One region of the Paenibacillus enshidis genome, then DNA from elsewhere that is predicted to be linked to it. Evidence: predicted binding sites of a transcription regulator. Region 1 holds the regulator's gene; each other region holds the start of a gene.
The links. Region 1 encodes LexA, which represses DNA repair genes until DNA is damaged. Its sites were predicted from a motif close to CGAACATATGTTCG; they were not measured.
Positions count from the first base shown of each region.

Region 2: a site for LexA is predicted at 2,212-2,225, ahead of recA (recombinase RecA). Genes of this name have one in related genera too.
Region 3: a site for LexA is predicted at 3,392-3,405, ahead of addB (helicase-exonuclease AddAB subunit AddB). Genes of this name have one in related genera too.

Region 1 is NZ_JBHHMI010000001.1:340,372-346,458, reverse strand. Features, by position in the region: gene ACE41H_RS01460 (hypothetical protein) at 40-564, opposite strand; gene ACE41H_RS01455 (DUF896 domain-containing protein) at 665-868, opposite strand; gene ACE41H_RS01450 (LysM peptidoglycan-binding domain-containing protein) at 966-1,331, opposite strand; gene lexA (transcriptional repressor LexA) at 1,617-2,243, shown strand; gene ACE41H_RS01440 (hypothetical protein) at 2,446-2,661, shown strand; gene glnA (type I glutamate--ammonia ligase) at 2,810-4,138, opposite strand; gene ACE41H_RS01430 (MerR family transcriptional regulator) at 4,208-4,621, opposite strand; gene ACE41H_RS01425 (methionine gamma-lyase family protein) at 4,707-5,960, opposite strand; gene hflX (GTPase HflX) at 6,032-6,087, opposite strand, start outside.
Region 2 is NZ_JBHHMI010000004.1:301,903-307,989, forward strand. Features, by position in the region: gene pgsA (CDP-diacylglycerol--glycerol-3-phosphate 3-phosphatidyltransferase) at 102-689, shown strand; gene ACE41H_RS07560 (competence/damage-inducible protein A) at 794-2,059, shown strand; gene recA (recombinase RecA) at 2,295-3,356, shown strand; gene ACE41H_RS07570 (regulatory protein RecX) at 3,455-4,192, shown strand; gene rny (ribonuclease Y) at 4,482-6,023, shown strand; gene ACE41H_RS07580 (TIGR00282 family metallophosphoesterase) at 6,086-6,087, shown strand, end outside.
Region 3 is NZ_JBHHMI010000003.1:129,602-135,688, reverse strand. Features, by position in the region: gene addB (helicase-exonuclease AddAB subunit AddB) at 1-3,275, opposite strand, end outside; gene ACE41H_RS05030 (class I SAM-dependent rRNA methyltransferase) at 3,476-4,849, opposite strand; gene ACE41H_RS05025 (Na/Pi cotransporter family protein) at 5,008-6,003, shown strand; gene ACE41H_RS05020 (NUDIX hydrolase) at 5,990-6,087, opposite strand, start outside.

The sequences.
Region 1 (6,087 bases):
TTCACCCGATGGCTGTTAAAGCCTGTTCCGTGTGTACGATTATGACTCGGACCCTTCCGATTGAAACGCGATTTGGTTGGAAGCTGCAAATTTCTCGAGCCGTTCTGCGATGGCACCGGTATCATACCGGCCCAGCGTTTTGTTAAAAATCCAGTTGCCACCTTTGCCCTGCTTTTCAACGATAACATATCCGGATTGAACCTTGATCCCCTTGATCTGATCCGCTGGCATGGAACGCTCTCTGCCGCCTTTTAACGTATACAGAGCGTTTTTGCCAACCCGCAGGTACGGACGGCGAAGAAAAAATACAACTGCAAGCAGTATATAGAGTCCGAATACAAGCCAATCCATGCCCCTCATGCCTATCTGTGTCCAGAACATGGTCAAGACCAGATACAGGACAGACAGGCCCATCAGCATGATCGGGACTGTCAAATTGCGCCCATAATATGTATCGCCGGCATTGCCTGTGCTGCTGCCGATCGGTTGTCCCCCCTGCTTTCTGCGCTGTTTGTTCACTTTCTCCATGTTTTTGCGAATTTTTCTTTCAAATGAACCAGCCATATGCACATTTCCTTCCTCTAAATAGTGACGGCGCATCTGCACGGGCCGCCGACAAGCGGACCGGACCATAACACCGGCTGTATATCGCTATATAATGTAATTAATGCTTTAGTCCTTTGTCTTGGTCCGGCTCGTCATCCACAAATTCGATGGATTCCAGCTGCTGGCGGAAATTTTTGCGGATGTTGCCCAGATAAATTTCGCGAAGCTCGGCTCTTTCCTTTATTTCGGCTTCAGTCAGGCCCTCTCCTTTTGCTTTGCGCGCGAGCTCATTGATGCGCGCTACCAAGCTGTCAATATCCAATTTTTGTCCCCTCCAAATAAGCAAAGATACTATACACTTTGACACGTTAAAAAGAGCTTGTCAAGGTTCCCCTGCAAGCTCCGCAACAGGCTTGTTCTCAAAATTCTGGCAGGTGCAGCACATCCCCCGCCCTGATTCCGGAGCTCTTAAGCCCGTTGATCCGAATAATTCCTTCCATATAAACTCTTGTATCCATATGGTCGGGTTTGTGTTCCTGTGCGATTGCCCACAACGTATCCCCTGAAAGTACGACTACCTTCTCCCCGGATGCATGCAAACCGGACGAACCTGCAAATACTGTAAACAGGCCGGCAAAAGAAATCCAGAGCACGATTACGACAACGATTAAACGAAGCAGGCCGACCAGTGAGTTTTCCTTCTGCGCGGCGGTTCTCACGTCCGTGTGTCCGCCCTGTACCGTGGCCGTATGATATATGCTTTGATAGGAGCTGTATTTTAACATGTCAACAACCTCCAAACATGTGTTCTTGTTTATCTCGAAACCAATATAACACGAACACATGTTTTGCACAAGTGCGAATTAGAACGCATGTTCCCTTTTATTTTCTTTCTGATTTCATCTGTAAAACCGCATCTGTTCAAGCACGGTTTGCGGCTGCGGAGCCTGCTGAACAATAACTTTTCATCAGCAAAAATTTGTTTGCCGACTTTCAGAACTTATGTTTGTACGAACGACAGTTCTATGCTATAATTTTCCCAAACGTTACTTAAATGGGGTTGATGGGATATGTCTAAGATTTCCAGTAGACAGCAGGCAATTTTGGAATTCATACGTAATGAGGTTCGCTTAAAGGGATACCCTCCCTCTGTAAGAGAGATCGGGGAGGCGGTCGGACTCGCCTCCAGCTCTACTGTCCATGGACATCTGGACAGGCTTGAGAAGAAAGGGCTAATCCGCCGGGATCCCACCAAGCCGCGGGCAATCGAGCTGCTCGGCCAGGAGGATTCGGATCAGACACATATGTTCAGCTATACGGTAACCCGGGTCCCGGTGGTCGGCAAGGTAACCGCAGGCATTCCGATCACGGCCACAGAGAATATCGAGGATTATTTTCCACTGCCTCAGCAATTTGTCGGCGATGACAAGATATTTATGCTGTCTGTTGTAGGAGACAGTATGATCGAAGCAGGCATCAGTAATGGAGACTTTGTTATTGTAAGACAGCAGCAAACAGCTAATAACGGAGATATTGTTGTGGCGATGACGGAAGAGGACGAAGCGACCGTGAAGACCTTCTACAAAGAGAAAGATCATGTCCGGCTTCAACCCGAGAACCCGAAATATGAACCGCTGCGCTTGACCAAAGTCAGCATACTGGGCAAGGTAGTCGGTTTGTTCAGAGATTTCCACTAAATCAGCTTAGACCGAACACACCCCTGCATTTTGTGCTATCTTGCATAAAATGCAGGGGTGTTCCTGTTCCATCCGAAGTTCATGTGATGAATGATTCTGTTTCTGTGCTAATGCTGAGGAATGTCTGCCGTCAGGCAATTGTCCAATCAAGCACGGCTAAATGGCATATGTTATATCAACATATCCGAAAGGAGTTGTCAGAATGACTTATTATCCGGCAGCAGCGCCTATCGTCTGCCCTCCGATTCGAATCATCAATGATCGCTACTATCCAACGGTCGTTCCGGTAGTTCACCCCATTGAAGTGATCAACAAATGCCATCCGGTTCCTATACCGCATCATATGTACCCTGTAATCGTGAAAAACGACCCAAGCTGCTACATCTGCTCTGTAGGCAAAAAAAGAAGAGGCCGCTAAACAGCCCCCCCTTATCCAAATGTGACTATTTACAACCAAAAGCCTTGGAGTGTCCAAGGCTTTTCCGTCCGAACTTCATTTGCACGTTATATTTCCATCGTCCAAATAAATAAAGCCCTCAGCGCTGATGCGCCAAGGACTCTCCCCCTTAGTAAAGGGACAAATACTGATCCCTCTCCCATTGGTGAACCTGTGTGCGGTACATATCCCATTCGATTTCCTTGAGCTCATAGAAGTAGGCAAGAGCGTGGTCGCCAAGCGCGTCAGCAATGACTTCGCTGCGCAGCAGTTCGCCAAGCGCCTCTTTCAGATCAGCCGGCAGGCTGGCGATTCCTTCTTCCACCAGTTCCTCTTCTGTCATGACATAAATGTTACGGTCAATTGGAGCAGGCAGTGAAAGCTCGCGTTTGATGCCGTCCAGACCTGCTTTAAGCATAACGGCCAGCGCAAGATAAGGATTCGCGGCAGGGTCCGGATTGCGGACTTCGACGCGGGTGCTCAAACCGCGCGAAGCCGGTATACGGATCATCGGACTGCGGTTGCTTGCAGACCAGGCCACGTAAGACGGAGCTTCATAACCAGGCACAAGACGTTTGTACGAATTCACGGTCGGGTTCGTAATCGCCGCCATCGCGCGGGCATGCTTCAAAATACCGGCCATGTAATGGCGGGCTGTCCAGCTCAGGCCGAGCTGGTCATTTTCATCATAAAAAGCGTTCTCGTCGCCCTGGAACAACGATTGGTGGCAGTGCATGCCGGAACCGTTCACACCAAACAGCGGCTTCGGCATGAACGTTGCATGCAGGCCATGCTGTCTAGCGATCGTTTTCACTACGAGCTTGAACGTTTGAATCTGGTCGGCCGCTTTAATCGCATCGGCATATTTGAAGTCAATCTCATGCTGTCCCGGCGCCACCTCGTGGTGGGAGGCTTCGATCTCAAAGCCCATCTCCTCCAAGGTCAGTACGATTTCACGTCGGCAGTTTTCACCCAGATCTGTAGGGGCAAGATCAAAGTAGCCGCCTCTATCATTCAGCTCTTCGGTCGGATTACCTTTTTCATCGGTTTTGAACAGGAAAAATTCCGGCTCAGGTCCCACGTTCATGGACGAAAAGCCCATTTGCTCCGCTTCCTTCAGCACTCTCTTCAGAATGCCACGCGGGTCGCCAGCGAAAGGAGTGCCGTCAGGCATGTAAACGTCACAAATCAGACGCGCCACGCGATCCTGGGTAACCCAAGGGAAAATGACCCAGGTATCCAGATCAGGGTATAGATACATATCGGATTCTTCGATACGCACATAACCTTCGATCGAAGAGCCGTCAAACATCATTTTGTTATCCAGTGCTTTCACAAGCTGGCTCACCGGAATTTCCACGTTCTTGATCGTGCCGAGCAAATCCGTAAACTGCAGGCGGATAAAGCGTACATTCTCTTCCTGCGCAATGCGGAGAATGTCTTCTTTTGTATAACTCAATGTAACCTCTCCTTTTATCTGTTATCTGTGGACGGTATCCAAAAGAATTTTACAAATCTGAGAAATATCTCACTTATTATTAAAAAAGCGCGAGAGCTCCCCTTGAATGAGCGATACCTGTCCCGGGCGTTTGCCTGCCACCAGCTGCTGTTTCAGCAAACGGTGCAGCTGCGTATCGGACAGCTCACGGCGTTTGACTTCCGTATCGGCCGTAATGACTGTCGCTTCCTCGGATTCCTTGCTGACAGGGTTCATCACCTGCTTGATCCCTGCTATATTTACACCTTTTTCAATTAAAGCCTTTATTTCAAGCAGCCGTTCCACATCATTAAAGGAGAACAACCGCTGGTTGCCTGAGGTCCGCGCCGGAACAATCAGACTGTGCTGCTCATAATAACGAATCTGCCTGGCAGACAAATCAGTAAGCTTCATCACGATTCCAATCGGGAATAAGGCCATATTTCTGCGAATTTCGTCACCCATCGTTCATCAACCTTCCAGTGATCTATTCTACTCACCCCATTGTACATTTTCCTGATGTAAAATGTCAACGGCGTGTTAGGTAAACTCACAGTAAATTACGATCCTTCATCGTTTGCAGTGCTTTCAATACGCCAAATTTGACGTGGGAATACGTTAATCCGCCCTGCATATAGCCGATATACGGCTCCCGGATGGGCGCGTCTGCCGACAATTCAAGGCTGCCCCCCTGGATAAAAGTACCTGCCGCCATAATGACAGGATGTTCGTATCCGGGCATATCCCACGGCTCTGGCACCACATGACTGTCAACCGCAGCAGCCTTTTGAATTCCCTGTACAAACGCAATCAGATGCTCAGGCCCCGCAAAGGATACGGCTTGAATCAGATCGGTCCGATGCTCGTCCCAGGCCGGCTTGCTTGTAAATCCGATGGTCTCAAATACGGCGGCAGCAAAAATACTCCCCTTCACCGCCTGTCCCACGAGTGTCGGAGCCAGAAACAAGCCTTGATAGATGCTGCGCGTCGTCCCCAGCATTGCGCCAACCTCAGCGCCGATTCCCGGCGCCGTGAGGCGGTATGCAGCCAAATCGACATACCTTTTGCGTCCACATATGTAACCGCCGGTTTCGGCAATGCCTCCGCCCGGATTTTTGATTAAAGAGCCTGCGATCAAATCGGCACCAACCTCCGTAGGCTCCAGCTCTTCCGTAAACTCCCCGTAACAGTTGTCCACGAAGACGATCAGATCACTGCGGATCGCTTTGATCCGCCGCACCATTTCCCCAATACTGGCAACGGAGAACGAGGAGCGCCAGTCGTAGCCGCGGGAACGCTGGATGCCGATGACCTTGGTTGCCACCGTAATAGACGACTCGACCTGCTCCCAATCGACTTGTCCATCCGCCGTCAACGATGTCTCGCGGTAGCTCACGCCAAAATCCTGGAGCGAGCCTGTTCCGTCCCCCGGCTTCCCGATCACCTTATGCAGCGTATCATACGGCCGCCCTGTAATATACAGCAGTTCATCCCCCGGACGCAGCACGCCGAACAGCGCCGTTGCGATCGTATGCGTGCCTGACGCAAAATGCGGGCGGACCAGCGCCGCTTCCGCGCCAAATACCAAGGCGTACACTTCATCCAGCACTTCTCTGCCGCGGTCGTTATAAGCATATCCGGTAGAGCCGGCAAAATGAAAATCGCTCACCTGGCGGCTCTGGAACGCCTCAATGACCTTCCATTGATTGTGGTCTACAATCCGGTCAACGAGCTGCAGCCTGTCTTTAATCTTCGCTTCCGCTTCTTCCCTGATGTGTTCAATTTCCTCTGAAAATAAAGCCATTGCTTCTCTTGTCTCCTCTTCAAGCCTATCATAAAGCTGCTCTTAAAATAACCTGGACACGCCACGCAATGTTAACCCTCTGTAAAGTTTTCCAGTGCGTGGCCGTATTTTTCGAACTCCCCTGTTT
Region 2 (6,087 bases), on a different contig from region 1:
CAGCCGTATATTATACTTGAAGTCGATACACGGATAAGCCATCGGCGATGACGCTGTTCGAATTACATAAGCATTTAAGAATTGTCAGGGGAGAGTGAACTGTGAATTTACCCAACAAAATTACACTGGCACGGATTTGTCTTATTCCGCTTATGATGATCTGCCTGCTAGTGGAGTTTAGCTTCTATCCTGAGCCGCTGCAATGGGGGACCTTCAGTCTGCCTTTCAACCAGCTGCTTGCCGCGCTTATTTTTATCGTGGCCGCAAGCACGGACGGTATCGACGGATACCTGGCCCGCAAGCACAACCTGGTGACCAATTTGGGCAAGCTGCTTGATCCGCTGGCGGACAAGCTGCTTGTCACTGCAGTGCTCATCTCGCTTGTGGAGATGGGGAAGCTGGATTCCTGGGTGGCTGTAGTTATCGTAAGCCGGGAGTTTGCCGTTACCGGACTGCGGCAGATTGCGCTGCTTGACGGCTCCGTGGTGGCTGCGAGCAATTGGGGCAAGCTGAAAACGGTCATACAGATCGTGGCGATTGTTGCTTTGCTGATCAACAATTTCCCTTTTGTTTTTATGGGGATTCCGTTTGATCAAATTGCGATTTGGGCGGCCGCTGTCATTACCATTTATTCGGGGTATGATTATTTTGTAAAGAATAAGCATTTGCTCCGTTCCTCCAAAGCTTGAGCACAGGCTTTCCTGTGCTTGAGGACGAATGCAATAGGGTTGCCTATTGCTTTTTCTTTTGGAGCAGCGGAGATGCGATATTAATTGATATGGGGGACACCGAAATGAAAGCAGAAATCATCGCAGTAGGCACCGAATTGTTGCTGGGGCAAATTGTGAACACAAACGCCCAGTATCTATCCCAGGAGCTGGCGGCGATCGGGGTTGATGTCTACTTTCAAACCGTGGTAGGCGACAATATGACACGCCTTGAGAGCGCGGTGAAAGCGGCGCAGAGCCGGGCGGATATTATTCTGTTTTCCGGCGGGCTGGGGCCGACCCAGGATGATCTGACCAAGGATGCGATTGCCTCCGTGCTGGGACGCGAGCTGCATATCGACAGATTATCGATGGATAAAATCGAGGGCTTCTTCCGGGATCGTGGTGTTGAAATGACGGAGAACAACCGTCGCCAGGCCTTGACGATTGCTGGAGCCACACCGCTGAAAAATGAAACCGGGCTAGCTGTGGGCAACGCGCTTGTACAAGAGGGGAAATACTATGTTATTCTGCCCGGTCCTCCCAAGGAATTAAAGCCGATGTTTGAACAGGAGGCAAAGCCGTGGATTCTGCAGCACGCATTAGGTGGAAGCGCAATGGCGATTTACTCCAAAATGCTGAAGTTTGCCGGTATCGGCGAATCTGCGCTTGAAACGAGGCTGATTGATCTGATCGAAGGGCAGAGCGATCCGACAATCGCCCCTTACGCCAAGGAAGGGGAAGTGACGATCAGGGTGTCTACGAAGGCGGCAAGCGAAGCGGAAGCGCTTGTCAAACTGAATGCGGCGGAGGTACAGATCCAGCAGCGTCTGCCTGAGCACCTGTATGCCAGTGAAGATGTGCCCCTGGAAAAAATCATTGTGGAATGGATGAGCCAACTGGGACTGACAGTCGGGGCGGCGGAAAGCTGCACGGGTGGTCTCGTTATGGAAATGCTAACGTCCATTCCAGGCAGCGCTACGATTTTCAAAGGCGGAATCGTTTGTTACTCCAACGAGATCAAGAAGAAGCTGCTGAATGTGCCCCATGATTACCTTGAGGGAGAGAATTGTCCGGGAGCGGTGAGCCCGGAGGTGGCGCAGGTGCTCGCAGAGCAGGTCAGAATGGTCATGGACAGCGATTTCGGGCTGTCGGTTACAGGCGTGGCGGGTCCGGGTTATTCCGAGCTTAAGCCTGCAGGGCTTGTCTATATTGCGATCGCGGAGCGGGGCAAGGAGACGGAGATTCATGAGCTGCGCCTGAACGGCAACCGGGAGACCATTCGCATCCGCTCGGCCAAGGCTATTTTATACAGACTGTGGCGCCGGCTTGTAGAAAATGAAAAAGAATGATATAATCCAGTTACACGGAAGGACCGTGGCAACGAATTTGCCAACGGTTCTTTTTTTGTTTGAGGAAGTGAATACTTCTTTACTATCATTAAAGAATGCTCCCTTGTGCTGGTCCAAAGTTGTCGGATGTTATCGGACAGCGCAAAAAAAAACGAATGTATGTTCGAAAAAATGCTTGGCAAACGTGTCCAAACAAGGTATTATAACAGTATAAACAATGAAGGATGTGAGCTAATTGTCAGATCGTCGTGCTGCGCTGGATATGGCGCTCCGTCAAATAGAAAAGCAATTTGGTAAAGGTTCGATCATGAAGCTGGGTGAATCGACTCACATGCAGGTGGAGACAATTCCCAGTGGATCGATTGCTCTGGATATTGCGCTAGGAACCGGCGGCTTTCCAAGAGGCCGCATTATTGAAATATACGGACCGGAATCTTCAGGTAAAACGACGGTAGCGTTGCATGCGATTGCCGAAGTACAGAAGACTGGCGGACAGGCTGCCTTCATTGATGCGGAGCATGCTCTGGATCCTTCCTATGCAAAAAAACTGGGTGTCAACATTGACGAACTGCTGCTTTCCCAGCCGGACACGGGTGAGCAGGCGTTGGAGATTGCCGAAGCGCTTGTGCGCAGTGGCGCAGTAGATATCATTGTTATTGACTCGGTAGCGGCTCTCGTACCGAAGGCTGAAATCGAAGGTGAAATGGGAGATTCGCATGTGGGTCTGCAGGCACGCCTGATGTCCCAGGCTCTGCGCAAGCTCTCCGGTGCCATCAACAAATCGAAGACCATTGCCATCTTCATCAACCAGTTGCGCGAGAAAGTCGGCGTTATGTTTGGCAATCCGGAGACGACGCCGGGCGGCCGTGCTCTGAAGTTCTACTCCACAGTCCGGCTGGATGTACGCCGTATTGAAAGTTTGAAAATGGGCAACGACGTCGTGGGTAACCGCACCCGGATTAAAGTTGTTAAAAATAAAGTGGCCCCTCCTTTCAAACAAGCCGAAGTGGATATCATGTACGGAGAAGGCATTTCCAGGGAAGGCAGCTTGCTCGATATGGGTACCGAGCTTGACATTGTTGATAAGAGCGGCGCCTGGTATTCTTATGAAGGGGAGCGTCTCGGTCAAGGCCGTGAGAATGCCAAGCAGTTCCTGAAAGAAAATCAGAACCTGACGAATGCCATTGAACAGAAAATCCGCGTTGCAAGCAATCTCGTTACGACGGTTGCGGCTCCGAGCGCTGAGGATCTTGCGAAGGAAGCCAAAGAAGAGCAAGAACTGCTTGAGCTTGAATAATCGTTATATTGGATTACAATGGCGCCCTGCTTGTGATGAGCAGGGCGTTTTCATTTATATATCTTAAAAAAGGAAAGCTAAGAGAGGGCCTTTCAGGAATGAAGTATGAGCCGGTGGAAGAGAAGCATACAATTCAGCAGGGCATAGAACATTTCCCGGGTGATGAGGAGCTTGAAATTACCAGGGTAGAGCAGGGAAAGCGCGGCATGCGGGGCAGATACATGATACACTTCGGACCGTATTCGCTATCTGTTCTTGAGGATGTCATGATCAAATACCACATGACCAAAGGTTCGTTTTTCAATAAAAGTGAGCTGTCGGACATTGTCATGGCAGATGAGAGGCAGCAGGCATATGTCATGTCATTGCAATATTTGGCGCGCAAACCGCGAACACGTCAGGAGCTGTCAAGGCGCTTGCTGGAGAGAGAACTGGAACCGGCAGTCGTAGAGGAAACATTGGCCCGTCTAGAAAAAGAGAGGCTGGTGGATGACGAACTGTATGCCAGGCAGTGGGCACGGCAGAGAGTATCCGGTCGGGGAAAAGGGAAGTTATGGATCAGGCAGGAGCTTCAGCAAAAAGGTGTGGACAGATCGATCATTGCCCATGCACTCGGCGATATCAGCGAGGCGGAGGAATGGGAGAGCGCATTGCAGGCAGGTCAGAAAAAATGGGATCAGACTCGTGGTGAAGCAAGCGAAAAAAAGCGAAAAACCTATTCATTTTTAATGAGGCGTGGTTATTCCGGCGAGCTTACGAGAAGAGTTCTTCAGTCATTGCGCAGCAATGACCAGACAGATCTGAAAGCAGAGGAGGATGAACTGCTTTGGGATTAGCCTGTAAGCCTTCCCGGAGCTGGCGGCAGAGAGACGTATGTATGTTTGCCTTCTCTTGACAATGCTGATTGTCGAGTAATAAAATGGACATGAATCCGTGTTCACACGATCCTCTTTTTCCTTCCCCAAAAGGGGACGTCTGGAACTGATTCTCATCGCCCATAACAAGTGAAGCCGCCCTTCGGGCGGTATTGTACATGTGGAAGCATGTTCACATTGATGAAGCGTAATGAACAACTGAACAAGTCCCAAGGAATGCCTTGGAGGAACCAACGAGGAGGTGAACAGTATGAGTCCTGGAATCTCGATCATTCTCGTTGTAGCCGCATTATTCTTTGGGTTCGGGATTGGTTATTTTATTCGCAGATCTATTGCAGAAGCTAAAATTTCCAGTGCGGAGCAAGCTGCCGTACAAATTGTGGAGAACGCAAAGAAAGAGGCAGAAGCACTGAAGAAAGAAACGGTACTGGAGGCGAAGGACGAAGTCCATCGCATCCGTAACGAAGCTGAAAAAGAAACTCGTGAACGTCGGAATGAAATTCAACGGCAGGAACGAAGACTGCTGCAAAAGGAAGAGTCGCTGGATAAAAAAATAGAATCGCTGGAACGAAAAGAAGAACAAGTGGCTAACAAAGAGAAAAGAATTGATGAAACCCAGCAGCAAATTGAGCTGATTTACAAAAGTCAGGTGACAGAACTGGAACGGATATCCAACCTTACGATGGAGGATGCGAGGAGCATCATATTGTCTAACGTAGAGCAGGAAGTTCGTCATGAGACGGCTCAAATGATCAAGGAAATTGAGCAGCAGGCCAAAGAGGAAGCGGATAAGAAATCCCGCGAAATCATTACATTGGCTATTCAACGCTGTGCCGCAGATCATGTGGCCGAGACGACGGTATCTGTTGTAACTTTGCCGAATGAAGAAATGAAAGGGCGCATCATCGGACGTGAAGGACGTAACATCCGTGCGCTAGAGACCCTTACGGGCATTGATCTCATTATCGATGATACGCCTGAGGCTGTAATCTTGTCCGGATTTGATCCCATCCGCCGTGAAATTGCACGGACCGCTCTGGAGAAACTCGTCGCAGACGGGCGGATTCATCCGGCCCGTATCGAAGAAATGGTGGAGAAATCCCGTCGGGAAGTTGATGAACGAATCAGAGAATATGGTGAACAGGCTACATTTGAAGTGGGAGTGCACAGCCTGCACCCGGATTTGATCAAAATTCTCGGACGTCTCAAGTTCCGTACAAGCTATGGCCAGAATGTGCTTAAGCACTCCATGGAAGTGGCGTACTTGGCAGGCTTGATGGCCGGAGAATTAGGTGAGGATGTCGTGCTGGCGAGACGTGCAGGCCTTCTGCATGATATCGGCAAAGCGCTTGATCACGAAGTGGAAGGGTCTCATGTCGAAATTGGCGTGGAACTGGCGAAGAAGTACAAGGAGCATCCAGTTGTCATCAACAGCATCGCCTCCCATCACGGTGATGCGGAAGCCACTTCCGTCATTGCCATGCTGGTAGGAGCGGCAGACGCCTTGTCTGCTGCAAGACCGGGAGCCAGAAGAGAAACACTGGAAACGTATATCCGACGTCTGGAGAAGCTGGAGGCGATCTCCGAATCTTTTGAAGGTGTTGAGAAATCCTATGCCATTCAGGCCGGACGTGAAGTCCGTGTCATGGTGCAACCGGAAAAAGTGGATGATGCCGAAGCCTTCCGTCTGGCGCGTGATATTACCAAAACGATCGAAAATGAGCTTGACTATCCTGGGCATATTAAAGTAACCGTCATTCGGGAAACCCGTGCGGTTGAGTATGCCAAATAGATACACTTATGAAAGTGGCCCCGTGTGGGCCACTTTTCATTCTGTTAAAATAGAAGTATCGGAT
Region 3 (6,087 bases), on a different contig from region 1:
AGCAGCGATTTCCACTGCTCCGGACTCGCCACCGCCGCGCTGCTGTAAAAGCCGCCATCCGCCTTGACCGCCACGGGCAAAATGGCCGAATGGCCTTTGTCCAGCTCCGCATCCATTTTGGATATGACGTCACGGTCGGCCAGCAGCAGGCCCTTCATCTTGAACCGTTTCAGCAGCTCCTGCCCGGCCTGCCCGGCGCTCATGCCGTTGGCGGATTGCAGCAGCGGATTATGAACGTGGAAATACAGGGTACCTGCCGGGTAGGCGGGTTCACCCAGCCATTCCTCCGCTCCTTCCAACAACACGTCCAGATAAGTCAGCATCTGCAGGGCAAGACCATAATAGACCTCGTGCAGCTTTAGATCTTTATGGCTTGATTTATAGTCAATGACCCGCAGCAGCAGGCCCTCTTCACCTTCCGCCACATCGACCCGGTCAATGCGGCCGATCACTTCCATAACCACGCCGTTCTCCAGTTCAAACGTCAGCGGAGGCAGCTCCTTGCCCGGACCGAAATCCAGCTCGAGGCCGAGCGGTTCAAAGCTTCCCCTGCGGGCATGCTCGCCCAGAATGAGGGAAGCCCGGCTGACGACATCCTTCAGTTTGCGGAAAATATAACCGTAACGCTTCGAGCTCAGCAAAATTTTGCCCTGCAGCCGCGGTGCCAGCTGGTCAACCGTCGCCTCCGCTTCACGCCGGCATTCCTCCGAACTGAGACTGCCCCAGCTGCGGTTGTCTGCTTTCAGGCGAGCCGCCATATTCCCCAGGGCCGCGTGAAACAGCTGACCGATGTCCGGCGCCTTCAGCTTATAGACCTGCCGTTCCTTCAGCTTCAGCCCGTGGGACGCGAAATGCGAAAATGGACAGGCCACAAAACGCTCCATCCGCGATACGCTAGTCCGCAACCGCTTGCCGTACAGAACCCGGCTCGTCTCCTGCCGCAGCGGCTGAGCCCGGTTTTCATAGAACAGGGAGGTCAGCAGGATTTCCAGCTTCACACGGTTCTCTCCGCTGCCACCTGCATACCAGTTGTAGACCTCCCACCACAGTTCAGCTATGTCCGCGCCGCGCAACCACTGCCGCAGCTGCACGATCAACTGGGACAGCGCCTCAGGTGCATGCTGCGCATATTCTGCCTGAGCCATCCAGTCCGCTCCCGGCAGCGGCTGGCTCAGCAGCGGCTTTTCCTTCAGCCCTCTGAACATCAGACGCAAATATCTGATGTATTCCGACGGCAACAGTGTCCTGCCCTCTTCATCGGCGACCGGGTAGCTGACCCACAGCTTGCGTCCCGCCGTGGTCATCGCCGTATAGGCGAGAAAACGCTCATCCAGCAGCATGCGCGTCACATCCGGAGCAAGCGCGATTCCCTGCTCGGACAACCTGCTTCGCTCCTCCTCGCTGAGCACGCCCTCCTCCTGCGGCACGGCGGGCATGACGCCTTCGTTCACGCCTAGCAGAAAAGCATACTGAATGCCGCTGACCCGGGTACGGTCAGGGCTTCCTGCCAGCACCTGATCCAGCGCGGGCGGAATAAGAGCCAAGCGGTATTCGGCCAGCCCCGTTTCCAGCATGCCTGCGAACAGCTCGAACGGCAGCTTCTCCTCGCCCACCATCTCATGGATCTGATCCAGCAGCTCGAGCACGGCGTCCCAGATCTGGCTGTGCTCCCGCGCACGCTCCGGTTCACCCTGCTCTTGCGCATAACTAATCATCCGGTCCAGCTTGCTGCCTATATCCGCGTCCTCCAGCAGGCGGTACACCGCCTCACATTGCTCTCTGGCGGTTTTGGCCCTGGACATCCTTTTTTCGAAAGCGTGCAGCGGCACAACTACAGCAGCCCGGCACCGCTCCATCCGTTCCAGCGTTTCATCGCGGGCTTGAACCCGCTCGGTTTCATCCATTTCAAGCGACAGGTTTGGCACGGCCTGCCAGGGAGTGCCGTCCGTCCAACGGCTGCCCTGAATACCGCAGGCCAGCACATAATTCTCCAGTTCGTCCATGAAGTCACGGGTCACACTCCCGTCCGGCGGGAGCAGCAGGTCGGTCTTTACCGCCCTGAACACGTCCTCATAGCGCCAGCGTCTGCGTACGATATCGAGAGAAGCACGCACAAATTCAACCAGTGGATGATGCAAAATATCCCGTTTCTGGTCAATGAAGAGCGGAACCTCATATTTTGCGAAAAGTGGCTCCAGCAGATGCTCATAATCGGCAGGATTGCGGACGAACACGGCCATGTCGCGGTAGCGTATCCCTTCCTCGCGCGCCAGCCGCCTCATTTCGCGGATCGCCCCTCCCAGCTCGGCGCGGCGGTCGGCGGCGGCATACAGCTCGATGCCGGCCGGGGGCTCAGTGGATGCCCAGACTGTGCGCCGGTCAAATCCGGCTTCCAGATGAGCCAGTTCGGGACTGGAGGCGAAGCGCGGCAAAGTCTGAGGCTGCAGCGCTTCAACACGGACGTCTATGCCCCGCTCCCGTGCCATGCCCTGCAGCTTCACATATACCGACGCCGTCGGATGAAACAGGTCCAGCTCATGCGGCAGACGGTCAGGCGCATATGCCCGGTCCAGCGTCAGGGACACCGTCAGGGAAACGGAAGACAGCAGCAGCTGCTCGATCACTTTATATTCCTGCGGCGTAAATCCACGATAACCGTCCAGCCAGACGTTGGCACCGTCCAGCCAGGAAGAGTGCGGAATCTGTGCGGCCAGACGCATCATCGTATCCTCGCCATCCAGATACAAGGGGGCCAGCTCCTGCTCGAAGTCCCGGTAGAGGGTCAATATATCCTGAATCTTGCTGCCCAGGATCGGTGAACCTGACTCTCCCTGTATCCGCCCCAGCTGCTCCGGCAGGGAAGCAGGATTCTCCCCGTACCTTTTAAATTCAGTAAACAAGGCGTTCAGACGGTCAACAAAGCCGAGCTGGTCGCCCGAATCACGGAACACCTGCAGTTCGTCCTTCCTGCGGCGCACGATTTTATAAAGCAGCATTTTTTTGCCTTCTTCCGTCACGGGGGTTCGCGCTACACCTCCTGTCTCCTGCATGACTCTGTAGGCGAGCCGGCGGAAGCCCAGCACCTGGGCGCGCACGCTTCCCTTGATCTCACGCGACGACAGCAGATCATGCTCCGTATGGAAGGTTGCCTGTTCCGGGACAAGCAGGATAAGCGGCTTGCCCTGCGGCTGTTCCTTTAGCTCCCCAATGATTTCCTCGCGAATCCGTGTCGTTTTGCCGCTGCCCGAGCGGCCGATCAAAAAACGGAGTGACATCAGCATTCACCCTCCAACTCTATTTCAGCATGCTGCCTGGTGATGTAAGGCTTGACGCATAACAGCATGCGGCAGTTCGTTTAAATAACTATAAGTATAGCACAACTGCTTCCAAAGGAACGTATGTTTGGATAAAAAACAAGGCAAAAAACCCCTTGAGTAAACAGACGGTAGCCTGCCTTTCAAAGGGTGCTTGATGACTACATCCGGGCGCGGCTCCGCACCTCAAAGACGGCAAATTTCAAGTAATGGCCTTCCTCTACCCCCAAAATTTGCGGATGGTCTTTGCCTGCAGTACGCCATTCTACAAGCCGCAGAATCTTGCCGGCGTCCGCCGCCGCCTCCTGAATCGTATCCAGAAAAAGGTCCGGGCGCATATGGTAGGAGCAGCTTGCAGTGACGAGAAAACCGCCTTCATTGACAAGCTTCATGCCGTGCAGATTGATGTCCTTATATCCTCGGCTCGCGCCCTTGACGGCGCTTTTCGTTTTCGCAAACGCCGGCGGGTCCAGAATAACAACGTCAAAGGTCCGGCCTCCGCCCACAATCGGCTTGGAGGTATCGACCTTCTTCTGCCCCGCCTCCGCGCGTAAGTAACGCTCCTCCGTCCCCTTGACCTGCTCCCGCAGGTACTTGAACGCGTCTTCGACCACAAATTCGACCCGGTCCTCAAAGCCGTTCAACCGCACGTTTTCCCGCGCACTCTCAATGGCATGCTCTGAAATATCGAGGCAGGTGACCTTTTTGGCTCCGAATTTGCAGGCATTCAAGGTGAAGCTTCCCGTATGGGAGAAGCATTCCAGCACTGTCGCTCCGTCCCAGTACGGGAATTCAACGACTTTGCCGCTTTTATTGACAGGTCTTTGCACCTGTTGTCCGTCGGCCTCGACCATCTGCAGCGTAATGCCGCTTCTTGCCCCCCATCCCTTCATGAGCGGAGCGATGGCAGCTCTGTTCTCGCGCTGGTCAAAGAAGTAGCCTGTCTTCTGCCCTTCCACGATATCCACCTTGATGAGCAGCCCGTTCTCCGTCACGGTTACATGGCGCGGGCATTCACCGTAAAGCGGGCCTTTGCGCTGCTCCAGCCCTTCAAGCTCACGTATGGACACATCGCTGCGTTCATAGATCCCGGCAGGCCCGAACACCTCGACAAGCGCTTCGGTGATCTCCTCCCGGCAGCAGTCCATGCCCAGCGTAAGCAGTTGAACCACCAGCACATCCTTAAAACGGTCCACGATCAGACCTGGCAGAAAATCCGCCTCCCCGTACACCAGCCTGTAAGCATCCCCCTCTGGAATAAAGCGCTGGCGGTGCTTCAGGCATTCGCGGAACCGATCCGCGAAAAACGCCTTGTCCATCCGCTCCAGCGGCTGATAGGACACCACCCGTACGGTAATTTGTGAAGCGGGATTATAATAGCCGGACGCCAGGAAACGTCCCTGGTGATTCAGCACTGCAACCACTTCTCCAGGAGACGGCTCGCCTTCCACGGATGCAATTTCATTTTTGAAAATCCAGGGATGCCCCTGCTCCAGCCTTTTCCTGCGGCCGCGCTCCAATATAACTGATGCCATTGCATTACACTCCTCTATTTGCAGAAAGCGGCGCCTGTGCCGCTTTCCGGTATGTTCACTCATTTAACCTGTCATGGTTGTCCACACTGCCGCATATACGTGATATAGCCGTTTTTTTCAATCAGAACAACGAATTGGATCGGAAAGGAGATTTCTCCGTGTTCTTTCATATTATACTTCCTCTGTCAGGCGGTCTGCTCGTTTTCCTTGGGGGAATGAAGCTGATGGAAGCCGCGCTCCGGCAATTGGGCGGGCCGCTGCTGTCCAGCTGGCTGAACCGCGCCACAGCTTCTCCCTTGAAAGGGCTTCTCTTCAGCTCAGGCCTTACCGCTCTGCTGCAAAGCAGCACGGCCGTCACCGTGTTGACCATCGGGCTTGTCAACGCCGGACTGCTCACCTACGGACGCACGCTCGGCATTATCCTGGGCACGAACATCGGCACTGTCGTCACGACCGAGCTGCTCAGCCTGCAGCTTGGTCGATGGGCCATGCCCCTGCTTATAATTTCGCTGCTGGCCTGGGCCGTGTCCGTCATCATCGTGGAGCGGGAAGCCCCTTTCCGTACCAAACCGCCGTCTAAGCTGCTTGCCTTTCAATATGCCAGCCTTGCCTGCGCCGGCTTCGCCCTGCTGCTCGGCGGCATCCGGGTCATGCAGGCCATCGGCCCCTGGGTCAGCGATGCCGGCATGTTCCGCTGGTTCCTTGAACGCTCCGGGGACAGCATGTGGTGGGCCTTCACCGCTGGCGCCTGCCTGACGGCCATCATCCACAGCAGCGCCGCCGTCATCGGCACCGCCATCAGCCTGGCGGCGGCAGGTGCGCTCCCGGTGGAGGTCGGCATCGGCATCGTGATCGGCTCCAATGTCGGCACCTGTGTCACCGCTCTGATCGCCGCCCTTGGCGGAAGTCGTGCGGGTCACTTTGTAGCCTGGTCTCACACCGGGCTCAACATTGCCGGCGCGCTCCTGTTCATGCCTTTTATCGACCAGTTGGCACAGGCGGCCGCCTGGATGTCCTCCGGCGCGGGAGCACAGATCGCCCATGCGCAAACCTTGTTCAATGTGATCTGCTCCCTTGCCGTTCTGCCTTTATGCTATTTGCCGTTCTGGGAGCGAATGGGCTCCCTGCCGACTGTGCCGCCTACTGCACGCTGATGTTGAGCAGGGCAAGCCCCTTGCGCAGAATGGCGTCATTGTTGTCGTAGCCGCCCTCTCTCTGTCTGCGCCAGGCAGCCTGCG